One region of the Pseudarthrobacter sp. AB1 genome, then DNA from elsewhere that is predicted to be linked to it. Evidence: riboswitches for the same ligand, from Rfam matches in the RefSeq annotation. Region 1 holds a riboswitch; each other region holds the start of a gene.

The links. A riboswitch is a leader RNA that binds a small molecule or an ion and turns the genes downstream of it on or off. The one in region 1 is predicted to bind thiamine pyrophosphate.
Region 2: it holds a riboswitch for thiamine pyrophosphate, as region 1 does, so the genes downstream of both, thiC (phosphomethylpyrimidine synthase ThiC) here and thiO (glycine oxidase ThiO) in region 1, are expected to answer to the same signal.
Region 3: it holds a riboswitch for thiamine pyrophosphate, as region 1 does, so the genes downstream of both, thiD (bifunctional hydroxymethylpyrimidine kinase/phosphomethylpyrimidine kinase) here and thiO (glycine oxidase ThiO) in region 1, are expected to answer to the same signal.
Region 4: it holds a riboswitch for thiamine pyrophosphate, as region 1 does, so the genes downstream of both, DAD99_RS10010 (ECF transporter S component) here and thiO (glycine oxidase ThiO) in region 1, are expected to answer to the same signal.

Annotation. Positions count from the first base shown of each region.
Region 1 covers NZ_PZKO01000055.1:231,541-234,726, forward strand. Annotated here, with positions in the region: gene DAD99_RS14840 (RNB domain-containing ribonuclease) at 1-286, opposite strand, end outside; gene thiE (thiamine phosphate synthase) at 351-1,127, opposite strand; TPP riboswitch at 1,155-1,274, shown strand; gene thiO (glycine oxidase ThiO) at 1,267-2,622, shown strand; gene thiS (sulfur carrier protein ThiS) at 2,619-2,855, shown strand; gene DAD99_RS14860 (thiazole synthase) at 2,860-3,186, shown strand, end outside.
Region 2 covers NZ_PZKO01000059.1:56,000-59,185, reverse strand. Annotated here, with positions in the region: gene DAD99_RS16675 (hypothetical protein) at 143-580, opposite strand; gene DAD99_RS16670 (VOC family protein) at 694-1,569, opposite strand; TPP riboswitch at 1,725-1,832, shown strand; gene thiC (phosphomethylpyrimidine synthase ThiC) at 1,827-3,186, shown strand, end outside.
Region 3 covers NZ_PZKO01000060.1:64,627-67,812, forward strand. Annotated here, with positions in the region: gene DAD99_RS17100 (Rne/Rng family ribonuclease) at 1-1,158, shown strand, start outside; TPP riboswitch at 1,260-1,357, shown strand; gene thiD (bifunctional hydroxymethylpyrimidine kinase/phosphomethylpyrimidine kinase) at 1,340-2,938, shown strand.
Region 4 covers NZ_PZKO01000035.1:47,915-51,100, forward strand. Annotated here, with positions in the region: gene DAD99_RS09990 (monovalent cation/H+ antiporter complex subunit F) at 1-163, shown strand, start outside; gene mnhG (monovalent cation/H(+) antiporter subunit G) at 153-575, shown strand; gene DAD99_RS10000 (DUF4235 domain-containing protein) at 694-957, opposite strand; gene DAD99_RS10005 (heme-degrading domain-containing protein) at 999-1,541, opposite strand; TPP riboswitch at 1,598-1,739, shown strand; gene DAD99_RS10010 (ECF transporter S component) at 1,804-2,454, shown strand; gene DAD99_RS10015 (ABC transporter ATP-binding protein) at 2,454-3,186, shown strand, end outside.

The DNA of each region.
Region 1 (3,186 bases):
ACGGCACGTCAGCGATGGCATAAAGCACGCGGTAGCCATCGTCCGCGCGCTCGATGAACAGCGCCTGGTCCAGGTCAGTGGAGGACGCCGGATCGATGGTGAGGAAGTCCACGTCTGTCAGGTCAGCGCCTGGCAACTCGTGTGCGGCCACTGCCGCTTCCGCGTCCCGGACCGCCTCCGCCGGGTAGGGTCCGGGCAGTTCCAGCTCGGTCCGCAGGGCGCTCAGTGCCGCCGCGAGCTCGTTGGTCTGCTCGTGGACGTTGGGGGCCAACCGATGATGTGACACGAAAATCAGGTTAGCCCGATTTTCATGGATCGTGCACGCCCACGGTCCGCCACGCGTGGGATTGTCAGGATGCGCCTGCGTTCAGGGCCGCCACGAGTGCTGCGGCAGCCGCTGCGGGATCGGGGGCCTCGGTGATGGCGCGCACCACCACAATCCTGCCGGCACCGGCCTCCACCACCTGCTCCACGTTGCCAAGATCGATGCCTCCGATGGCAAACCAGGGCAGCGTGGCCTGGGCGCCACCGGCAGCGCGGACTGCTTCGGCAGCGTACCGCACCAGCTCAAGGCCGACGGCGGCCCGGCCGGGCTTGGTGGGAGTGGCCCAGACCGGTCCGACGCAGAAGTAGTCCAGGCCGCGTTCGGACGTCAGCCCGCCGGACAGCCGGATGGCGCCTTCGATCTGTTCGGCGGTGTGCGTGGACAGCCCGATCGCTGTGGGTGCCCCGAGCAGGGCGCGGGCGGAAGCGACCGGCAGGTCTTTTTGCCCGATGTGGAAGACGGGGGCGCCGGACAGCATAGCGACATCGGCGCGGTCATTGACGGCCCATAGCTTTCCGTGGCGTTCGGCCGCGGCCTGAAGCACGGCCAGCAGCTCCAGCTCCTCCGCCGCCTCGATCGCCTTGTCTCGGAGCTGGATGATGTCGACGCCGCCGGCAAAAGCCGCGTCCACAAACTCGCCAAAGTCGCCCCGGTCACGGCGTGAGTCTGTGCATAGGTACAGCCGGGCGCTGTGCGGGAGGCCCGGGCCTGTGCCGCCGGTGGGGTCTGTTGCGATCAAGGATTCGGGGGTGGAAGAGCTGGCGGAGGGCGTGCCTGCAGCGGCGAAGGATTGCGCGTTCATGGAAACCAGCCTAATTCCCCTAAACTGGGCGAGTACTGCGGGAGCCCGTTGCAGCCGTCACAAAGCGGCCGGGCTGAGAGGGCGTCAGAGCCGACCGCTTGACCTGATCCGGCTAGTACCGGCGTAGGGAAGGAACCATATGCCCCCCGCAATAGGCAGCCCGCCTGAGACTGCATCAGCCCGACCGGACTCCGTGCTGCACGCCGACGTGGCGGTCATCGGCGGTGGAGTCATCGGCCACGCCATAGCCTGGGAGGCCCGGCGATCCGGCCGTTCCGTTGTGCTGATCGATGACGCGCCCGGGAGAGGCGCCACCTGGGCAGCCGCCGGCATGCTGGCCCCTGTAAGCGAACTCCACTATCAGGAGGAAGACCTCCTGGCGCTGATGCTTGCGTCCTCCGGCCTGTGGCCCGCCTTCGCGGCAGACCTTGCTCTGGCAGGGGCTGGCGAGACCGGATACCTGACGACGCCGACCCTCGCCATCGGCGCGGACGCCGCGGACCGCAGGGCGCTGATGGACCTCCGGGCCGTGCAGCAGGCCAGCGGCCTGGTGGTGGAACCCCTGACTGTCCGTGAGGCCAGATCCAGGGAATCCCTGCTCAGCCCGGCCATCTCCTGTGCCCTGGACATCCCCGCAGACCACCAGGTGGATCCACGTAGGCTGGTGGCGTGCCTCCAGGAAGTCCTGGCCCTCCATGAACCGGGAACAGAAACCGCCGTGGCAGGTGCCCGCGGGGGATTCGCCGTTGACCAGCGGGCCGCTGCCGTTCTTTGGGAGGACGGCCGCGTCAGCGGCGTGGCGCTCGCCGACGGCGGAACAGTCCAGGCCGGCGAGACTATCGTGGCCAACGGATTGCAGGCGGCCTCGCTGGAAGGCCTGCCGGTTGGGCTGTACCTGCCCCTGCGGCCCGTCTACGGTGACATCCTTCGACTTGCTGTGCCGCAGCACCTGCGCCCGCTCCTCACCTCGACAGTCCGCGGAATAGTCCATGGCGTGCCGGTCTACATCGTTCCCAGAGGGGACGGCACGGTGGTGATCGGGGCAACGCAACGGGAGGACGCGCTCGCCGGGACAGGCGATGGTGCTGTCTCGGCCGGCGGCGTCTACCAGCTGCTGCGTGACGCCCAGGTCCTGGTGCCGGCCGTCTCGGAGCTTGAACTCCTCGAATGTACGGCGCGGGCAAGGCCGGCGACCCCGGACAACGCGCCGCTCCTGGGCCGCGTACCGGTTTCCGCACCAGGAACGGGAAACCAGGAGAGCCTGGGGAACATTGCCGGGCTGATTGTTGCCACCGGGTTCTTCCGTCATGGAGTGCTCCTGGCTCCGGCGGCGGCAGCGATCTGCCGGGACTTGCTCGACGGCCGGACGGATCCTCGTTGGGGGGCGCTCAACCCGGCCCGCTTTTCAAGCCAGCACCGCACAGCCGGCACACAGTCCCCACCCACGGACATCAGCATCATGAAGGACCTCGACCCTCAGAAGGAATCAGCATGAACATCACCCTCAACGGCTCGCGCCATTCCGTCGCGGACGACGCCTCCATCACCACCCTCATCAGCCAGATCACAGGCCGCCCCCTCGCAGCTGACGGCCAGGCGACAGACGGGCAGAAACTTGGCGTCGCCGTCGCCCACAACTCCGAAGTAGTACCCCGCAGCCAGTGGTTCGTCACGGCGCTCGCCGAAGGTGACGACGTCGAACTGGTCACAGCAGTCCAGGGAGGCTGACACCATGACAGTAACCAGCAACATCAGCACACAGAAGCCGGCCGAAGCAGCTGACAGGCTGGTGATCGACGGCGTCGAGCTCGGCTCCCGCCTTATCATGGGCACCGGGGGGGCCCCGAGCCTCGACGGGCTGGGCGCTGCCCTGCTGGCGTCCGGAACCGAACTGACCACGGTGGCCATGAGGCGCTATTCGCCGGCCGAGTCGGGGTCCCTTTTCCAGCTCCTGGTGGACCACGGGATCCGGATCCTGCCCAACACTGCAGGCTGCTTCACGGCCCGGGACGCGGTTATGACGGCGGAACTTGCCCGCGAAGCGCTGGAAACGGACTGG
Region 2 (3,186 bases), on a different contig from region 1:
GAGGGTTCAAAGGACAGGATCCAGACGCGGAGAGAGGGGCCACGCAGATCGAGTACCTGTTTATTGTGCCAGATCGGCGTCCGGATTTCGACTTGACACGGACGAATGGAGCAGCGGGGCGGACCGGCACGCCACAGCCAGCCTAGGACGACCAGACGTAGACACCGGTGCGCGCGGCGTCATCGATCGAGTTCGCCAGCTCGGCGACCTTCTGGACATACGTCCGGGCCTCGTCCACGCCGAAGGGCATGTCATCCTGGGCGGCCCACTTTTCAGCGACGTCATCCAGGACATTACCGTCCCCCTCAGTCTCATAACTGAGCAGGTCCGCCAGCGCACGCACCATGGCCGGCGGAACCCCGAGGAGCGAATCGCTGGCCACGTCCACCATGGCCAGTTCGTAGTCCGCGCCACCGGCGTGCACCGCAGCACCGGCAAGATCGCCAAGCTGTTCGATTTCGAAATCGCTGATTCCGGGAATCCGCAGGCCCTGGCCCGCCGGGGAGCCGCCCGCATCCAGGACGACCGCCCGCTTCAGCGCGGCATCGTGAGTGGAAACAAAAATTTCAGTGAAGCCCATGGGAACAGCCCTCATTCCGTCGACGGTGCGGCCCGGAAGGGCTGCATCAGGTGCCGCCCCGGCCGTTCAGAATCAGCCTAGTACAACGCGCCCCGCACCTTTGGCATCCGCACTCAGCGGACGGCGACACGGATCCTGTTGCGCCACGGATCCTCGAAGCGAAGCTCGGCGCCCGTGTGGTGCGAGGCCACACCGGCGACCTTCAGGCGATCGGCGAGCGCACCGACGTCGTCCCCGGAAGTGACCTCGATGAGCACTTCATCCAGGCCCAGGGTGTCCTTGCGGGGACCGGCGCCGCGGCTGTTCCAGACGTTCATGGCCATGTGGTGGTGATACCGGCCGGCCGAGACAAACAGCGCCTGCCCGTGCCAGCCTGCGGTCTTTTCGAAGCCCAGCGTGCCCACGTAGAAACGGTGCGCCGACTGGACGTCACCCACCTGGAGGTGGATGTGGCCCACCCCGGCTTCAGCGGCCTGCTGGCCGGCCACGGATTCCTGGGTCAGGTGCTGCTCAAGGTAGCGCTGCGGTGGCAGTGCCAGGCTGTCCATCACCACATCCTTCCCGTTCCAGGACCAGTTTTCTCGGGGCCTGTCCCAGTACAGTTCGATGCCGTTGCCTTCGGGGTCGTTGAAGTAGAAGGCCTCGCTGACGAGGTGGTCGGCGCTGCCCGTGAAGGATCGGGGTTCGTATTGCGCTGCAGAGGCCACCGTGGCAGCCAGTGACGCCTGGTTGTCAAAGAGCAGTGCGGTGTGGAACAGCCCGGCCTCTCCCCTGCCAGGCAGGTTCAGGGAAGGGGCGGCCGCGAGATGGACGAGCGGGCGTTGAAGGCGGCCAAGGTAGACGCCACCGTCCTCTTCCGCCACAACCTCCAGGCCGAGTGCGCGCTGGTAGTAGTCGGTCATCAGCTTCACGTCGCCCACCTTGAGCATCACGGTGCCCATGGAGAGGTCGGCAGGAAGGAGATCCCGGCTGGTGGCTTCTGCAGTCATTGAACGCTCCCGGTCCGTTGGCCTTCGGGGTCGAAGGCGGCTATACCTTCAATTTACTTGAAGCTTCAATTTAATTCAAGTGGCTGAACGCACAGACTGCAACTCCGGTCCCGTGAGTGCTGTCACCGGGCCGCCCTCGGCCTGTGGTAGCTTCGACTTGACCACACGGGAGCCCTTGCAGGGGCTGAGATCGGGCTGACGCAGCCTGCGACCGTTGAACCTGTCCGGGTAATGCCGGCGAAGGAAGTGAGTATTCATTGAATACACAAGAAACACAGCTGATCCCTGCCCACATTGAAGCCGACCAGGATCAAACGTTCCAGCCTGACACTCAGTCACTGAAGTCCCACTCGCTGGCGTTCATCACTGATGACGCCACCGGGATCCGGGTTCCCGTGACCGAGATCGCGCTGGAACCATCGCCGAACGGCGCGGCGAACGGGCCTTTCCGGACCTACCGCACGGCCGGGCCGGGCAGCGATCCGGTGGTGGGCCTCAACCCGTTCCGCTCGGAGTGGATCGCCGCCCGCGGCGACACCGAGCCGTACAGCGGACGGAAACGGAACCTGCTCGACGACGGTAAGTCGGCCGTGCGGCGCGGCGCAGCCTCTGCGGAGTGGAAGGGGGCACAGCCGGTGCCCCGCCGCGCCGTCGACGGCAGGACCGTCACGCAGATGCACTACGCACGGCAGGGTGTGGTGACCACCGAGATGCAGTTCGTTGCCCTCCGCGAGAACTGTGACGTGGAACTGGTCCGCAGCGAAGTCGCTGCCGGCCGCGCCATCATCCCCAACAACATCAACCACCCGGAATCCGAACCGATGATTATCGGCAAGGCCTTCCTGGTCAAGATCAACGCCAATATCGGCAACTCCGCGGTGACCAGCTCCATCGCCGAGGAAGTGGACAAACTCCAATGGGCCACCCAGTGGGGCGCCGACACGGTGATGGACCTCTCCACCGGAGATGACATCCACACCACGCGGGAATGGCTCATCCGCAACTCCCCCGTACCCATTGGCACGGTGCCGATCTACCAGGCCCTGGAGAAGGTCAATGGCGAGGCCAACGCACTGACGTGGGAAATCTTCCGGGACACCGTCATTGAGCAGTGCGAGCAGGGCGTGGACTACATGACCATCCACGCCGGTGTGCTGCTGCGTTACGTGCCGCTGACGGCCAACCGCGTCACCGGCATCGTCTCCCGGGGCGGTGCGATCATGGCGGGCTGGTGCCTGGCCCACCACCAGGAAAACTTTCTTTACACGCACTTCGACGAGCTGTGCGAGATCTTCGCCAAGTACGACGTCGCGTTCTCCCTGGGCGACGGACTGCGCCCGGGAGCCACTGCGGACGCCAACGACGCCGCCCAGTTCGCGGAGCTGGACACGCTCGCGGAGCTTACGCAGCGGGCGTGGGAATTCGATGTGCAGGTCATGGTGGAGGGTCCTGGGCACGTCCCGTTCCACCTGGTGCGGGAGAACGTGGAACGCCAGCAGGAACTCTGCAAGGGCGCCCCGTTCTACACACTGGGGCCCCTGGTCACGGACATTGCCCCGGGCTATGACCACATCACGTCCGCCATCGGCGCCACCGAAATCGCCCGGTACGGGACAG
Region 3 (3,186 bases), on a different contig from region 1:
CGGCTCCGCGACATCGGCGGCATCATCGTCATCGACTTTATCGATATGGTCCTCGAATCCAACCGGGACCTGGTCCTTCGCCGCATGGTGGAGTGCCTGGGCCGCGACCGGACCAAGCACCAGGTTGCAGAAGTGACGTCCCTGGGCCTCGTGCAGATGACGCGAAAGCGCATGGGTACCGGACTCCTGGAAGTCTTCGGGGAGCAGTGTGAAACCTGTGCAGGCCGCGGAATTGTCACCCACGACGACCCCGTGGAGCACCGCCGCGCCAATACCGTAGCCGCTGAGCACCACGTGCAGCGGGTGGACAGCCGGCAGGAACCCCGCATCAACGATCAGCGCGCCGACAGCATGCGCACGGACAGTCAGCGCCCGGACAGCCAGCCGGGTGGCCGCACTGACCGGAAGCGCCGCCGCGGACGTGGCGGCCAGCCACTGGAAACGGCACCGGCAGCGCCGGTGCAGATCCACACGGTCCACCCGGAACCCAGTGACGCCGAGCGCCATGCCAAGGCCGAGGCCACGCGGGCCGCGCTTGCGAACATTGCGGCCGCAGCCCACGCTGCGCACGTGCACGACGACGAAGTGGCTCGCGCATCAGCCGCGGCGGGACAATCTCCGGCTGCGCCAGTGCCTGCTGCGCCGGTGCCGGCTGCGCGGCCCGAGATGGACTCCAATGGCCGCCCGGCCGCTGTGCTGACGTTCGGCGGCGAGCAGGTGGTGCTGCCGTTCGTGGCCCACCACGAGGACCAGCCGCACGCACCGGCCCTGACGCTTGACCGCCTCGCGGAGGCCTTCGCCCGCCTTGGCGAGCCGGCCCCTGTAGTTGAAAACGAGCCGTCCGCAGTCCAGGCAGCTGCAAGCCAACCGGGCGAACCTGCCCGTCAGCAGCAGCCGGCAGTGGCGGAGAAGGATTACTCCGACCACACCGAGGAGCCCCGCGCCCGCCGTCCCCGGCGGAACCGGAGCGCCAGCCGTGCCCAAGGCGCAGCCAACGCCACGTCTGTGGAGCATCACGAAGCCGCTCCGGCGGCTGCCGCTGGACAGACCCACGCCGCCAAGGCCCCGGAATCCGTCAAGGCTGCGGTGGCTGACAAGCTTGCGGCCACCAACTCGCCTATCATCCTGGGTGTTGGGGTTCCGGCCTCGGAACTCTAACGAAGCAGCAGGGCAAGCCTCTACAACGGCGCCCGGACGTGTCTGTGAATCACAGGCTGCGTCCGGGCGTCAGGCGTTAAGTCCCGAGGGACGCTAGGCTGGTGACTGACACGGGGTGCCGCGCAGAGAGCCGGCTGAGATCCACACCCGTTGAACCTGTCCGGTTAGCACCGGCGAAGGGATGTCTCCTTTGGCTTCAACTTCTGTCCTTCCTCCCGCAACGCCCGCGGCGGTTCTGCCGGATATCTCAGCAAACCAGGGTGCGGTCCGGCCGGCGCCAGGCCGGTCTGGCAGCGTCCAGGTGCTTCGTGACGTCCCGCGGGTGCTGTCCATTGCCGGATCGGACCCGTCAGGCGGCGCGGGCGTCCAGGCCGACCTCAAAAGCATTGCGGCTCTTGGCGGCTACGGCATGGCGGCCATCACTGCACTGACAGTCCAGAACACCCAGGGTGTGCAGGCGGTTCACGTGCCGCCGGCATCCTTCCTGGGCCAGCAGCTGGATGCCATCAGCGACGACATCACCATCGATGCGGTCAAGATCGGCATGCTCGGCGATGCTGCGGTGATTGGAGTGGTCCGGGACTGGCTGGTAAAGGTGCGTCCCGCCGTCGTCGTTCTCGATCCGGTGATGGTGGCCACGAGCGGTGACCGGCTGCTGCAGGAGTCTGCCGAGGCAGCCCTGCGGGAGCTGCTCCCGCTCGCTGACCTGATCACCCCCAACCTGGCCGAATTGGCCATCCTGGTGGGGGAGCGGCAGGCACGGGACTGGCCTGATGCGCTCGGACAGGGGCAGCGGTTGTCCGCCGCGACCGGTGCCACGGTCCTGGTCAAGGGCGGCCACCTCGACGGCGGTGCCTGCCCGGATGCCCTGGTCAACGCCGCCGGGCTGCTCGCCCAGAAGGTAGTGGAAGTGAGCGGCGACAGGATCCCCACCCGCAACAGCCACGGCACCGGCTGCTCGCTGTCGTCGGCCATGGCTACGGCCCGGGCCAGGCTGGGGAACTGGGAATCCGCACTACGGCAAGTGAAGCCTTGGCTGGTCGGCGCACTGCAGGCCGCTGATCAGCTGGAGGTGGGCGGGGGCCACGGCCCCATCCACCACTTCCACCACATGCAACAGGTTCCGGCAGCCGGAGAATTCGCCCAGACGCTCCAGCGGGCGTCGGCGCCGGATCTTGCGGCCATCTACGGGCTGGATTTCATCCGCGGCCTGGCGGGCGGCACATTGGCAGAGGAACAGTTCGGCTACTACCTGGCGCAGGACGCCATCTACCTGAATGGCTATTCGCGGGTCCTTGCCCGCGCCAGTGCACTGGCGCCCACGGAAGCCGCTCAGACGTTCTGGGCAAACTCTGCCCGGCAATGCCTTGAGGTCGAATCCGAGCTGCACCGCACGTGGCTGAGCACCAGGACGGTGGACTCCGCCCTTGGCCCCGTCACCAAGTCCTATGTGGACCACCTGCTGGCAGCCTCGGCCTCCGGCAGCTACGCGGTCCTCGTCGCTGCGGTGCTGCCGTGCTTCTGGTTGTACGCCGAGGTGGGACAGACCCTCCACGCGGAGTTCCTGGCCGCCGGTGCACCGAAGGCGCATCCCTATGCCGACTGGTTGCGGGCCTACGCTGACGAGGACTTCGCGCAGGCCACCCGCGATGCCATCGCTTTGGCTGACGACGCGGGCCGGAGCGCTTCCGCGGATGAACGTGCGGCGATGCTGGTGGCGTTCAGGCAGTCGTGCCGGTTCGAAGTGGAGTTCTTCGACGCGCCGCGAATTCATTCCTGACAGTCCGGGGCCCGCGTGGCCTGTACGATAGTCAGGCACGGTTTTGGATTGTCAGTGCAGTACCTGCTTATGGGTCCTATCACAGACAACCGACCGTAACCAGCCTCATTTGCGGCCGAAGGCAAAATTAGCGTATTCTAGATCTTCGGTGCTTACGCCAACACTTGGGTTACGACCCCACGGCGTTGAGGCACAGCGAGAACCCAGCCGATTATGGAATCGGGTTCAGCACGCAAATTTAGTAATAA
Region 4 (3,186 bases), on a different contig from region 1:
CCTGCTTGCGATTCTCGGCGCGGCCCTGTGCATCGATATGGCAGTCAACCGGCACCTGAACAACCTGATGCTGCTGGTGGCGCTGTCCATTGTCGGCTTCATCGGGTCAGTGACAGTTGCGCGCTTTGTGGCCGACCGGCGGGAGCAAGCCAATGAATCCTGAGGCCAGCGTGGTTGATAACCTCATCGATACCGTGTCGGCGGTGTTCCTGGTGGTGGGTGCCCTCATGTCCCTCGCCGCCGCCGTCGGACTGCTGCGCTTTCCGGACCTGCTCAGCCGCATGCACGCGGCCACCAAGCCCCAGGTGCTGGGGCTGTTCCTGCTCCTTGCGGCCATCGGCCTGCAGATGCGCACCTGGTGGGTGTGGCCCGCGCTGCTCGTGGCCTGGATCTTCCAGCTGCTGACCGTGCCGGTTTCCGCCCACATGGTGGGCCGTGCCGGGTACCGCACCAAACACCTGCACCGCGAGCTGCTCAGCTCCGATGAACTCGACGCCGTGGTTCAGAAGGCGGCACAATCCGCCCGGGATGACTCTTCCCGGGATGAAGCGGGCGACGGCGGCCGGCGGGACTGAGCCTCACTCGCCGATGCTTACGTACCGGCCCCGCGCGTGAGTTTTTGTCCAGATAACGCGGCGTCTGGGCCGTTTGGAGTCCTTTATCTGGACAAAAACTCATGTGTTGGTGGTGCGCCTAGACGATGTCCTGGGACTTGGCGAAGCGGGTAATGGCCCGTTGTGTGCCGCGGTTAGCCAGCACCTGGATGATAGTGCTGACCGAGGCCGAAATAAGCGCGAACGTCAGCGCCGAGCGGAGGCTCGTGGGGGTGTCTTCATCCTTGCCGGTGGGAGCCTTCCGGCCGGTGGACTTTTCCCACACGGTATTGACCATCTTGGTGCCGACGAATCCGGCGCCGAGGCTGATTGCGGTGCCGAGCAGCTTGATGAACAGGTTCATTCGTTGAACTCCTTGTGAGCGGATCCGGGACTGTCTTTAGCCTAACCCGGCTGCATGGACTCCAGAATCTCCCGCAGGGCTTCCACCACGAGATCGTGGTCCTGCTGCTGGGGCAGGCCCGAGACCGTCACCGTGGCTACGGCGCCCACGCCGGCGACGTAGACCGGGAAGCAGCCGCCGTGGGCCGCGTAGACGGTTTCGTCGTACCAGCCGTGGTCCTCGATCCGGCCGCCGTGCAGCCTGCCGCGGAGGCCCACCAGCAACGACGGGATCTCATACCTGGCGGCGGTGCGCTGTTTCGCCCGGATCCAGTGCCCGTTGTCGGGGGTGGCGCCGTCCAGGGCAACATGGAAAAGGACCTGGTCACCCTTCGTGGTGTCGATCGCGATAGGCAGCCGGCGCGATTTGCCGAGCTCCACCAGCAGCAGCCCCAGATTGAGGGAATCATCCCTGGTGAAATGGGGAAACTGCAGCTCGCTGATCTCGCCCTCGATGCGGGCGATCAGGGCCTCCAGCAGCCCCGCCGGCTGGGGCACCGTCGCATCGGGATTGAACGCAGTCACAGTCGGGTTGTTGGCAGTCATGGCCCACAATCTACCCCGCCCGCGGTGTAAACTGGAGCACGCCCATCAGGGCAGATTTATTACGACAGGGGAGCGCCGCCGTCGGACATCACTGGCATTGCCAGGGAACCGCAGGAAGGCGCTGAGAGTGCGGACAGCCGCAGACCCTCGAACCTGATCCGGTTAGTACCGGCGCAAGGGAGTCGAGTTCTCGAAGTGTCCGGAAACGGCGGCAGCGCCGCACGCCGGGGCACTTTCCCCTCCTGTTCCTCAGGAGGACCGAATGACAACTGCAGCAATCAAAAAGACCGGCAATACCTGGCGTGTTGTGGACATCGTGGTGGCGGCCCTCATCGCCATCACCGGCGGCGTGATCTTCTGGGCCTGGTCCCAGGGCGCCGGCATCGTTTCCGCACCAATGAATGCCGTTTACCCCCCACTGACCGGCCTGATCGCCGGCGGCTGGATGATCCCGGCAGTGCTGGGCATGCTCATCATCCGCAAACCCGGTGCGGCGCTCTTCTGCGAAGCTGTGGCCGCCACCGGCGAACTCATCATGGGCTCGCAGTACGGCGCCACGGTGCTGATCTCCGGACTCCTCCAGGGCCTGGGCGCCGAACTGGTGTTCTTCCTGCTGGTGTACGGCAACTTCCGCTTCAAATCCTTCCTGCACCAGAAGTACAACCTCATCGCCGCTCTGCTGGCCGGTGCCGGAGCCGGACTGTTCTGCGGCCTCAACGACTCCTTCCTGCCCTGGGGCTGGAACATCGCCTACGAGCCAGGCGACAAGCTCGTCTACATCGTGTTCTGCACCATCTCCGGCGCGGTGATTGCGGGCGCGCTGTCCTGGATCGCCACCCGCGGCCTGGCCAGGACCGGCGTGTTGAGCTCGTTCGCATCCCGGAAGGCAGCTTCGGAGCCCGTCTTCAACTGATGACCGCTTCCGACGCCGGCGCTTCCGGAGTGCGCCCCGCCGCGGTGTCCGCCCGCGGCTGGGGCTGGCGGCATGCCGGCCGTTCCGCCCCCGCCGTCCACGGACTCGACCTCGACATCGCCCCCGGCGAGCGGGTGCTGCTGCTGGGTCCGTCGGGCGCGGGCAAGTCAACGCTGCTGCACGCGCTCGCGGGGGTGCTGGGGGATGAAGGAGACGACGCCGACGAAACCGGTTCGCTGCTGATCGACGGGGTGGTTCCCCGCGGGCAGCGCGGCCGCTCGGGCCTGATGCAGCAGGACCCCGAAACGCAGGTAGTTCTGTCGCGCCTGGGTGACGACGTCGCCTTCGGCGCCGAGAACCTCGCCGTTCCACGGGACGAGATCTGGCGGCGCGTCCATGAAGCGCTCGACGACGTCGGGCTGCGAAGTGCCGGGGGCGGCGCTGGCGGCGGAGCTGGTGTGAACGCCAATGGCACTGGTGTGGACGCCGACGGCGGGCCAGGTGCCGCCGGGCTCCCGCTGGACCACCCGACGTCGGCCCTGTCCGGCGGACAGAAGCAGCGACTGGCGCTGGCCGGGATCCTCGCGATGCGGCCCGGGCTGATCCTGCTGGACGAGCCCACCGCGAACCTGGATCCCGCCGGTGTGCTGGAAGTCCGGGACGCAGTGGGCCGCTGCCTGGACAAAACCGGCGCCACACTCGTTGTGGTGGAACACCGCGTGTCCGTCTGGA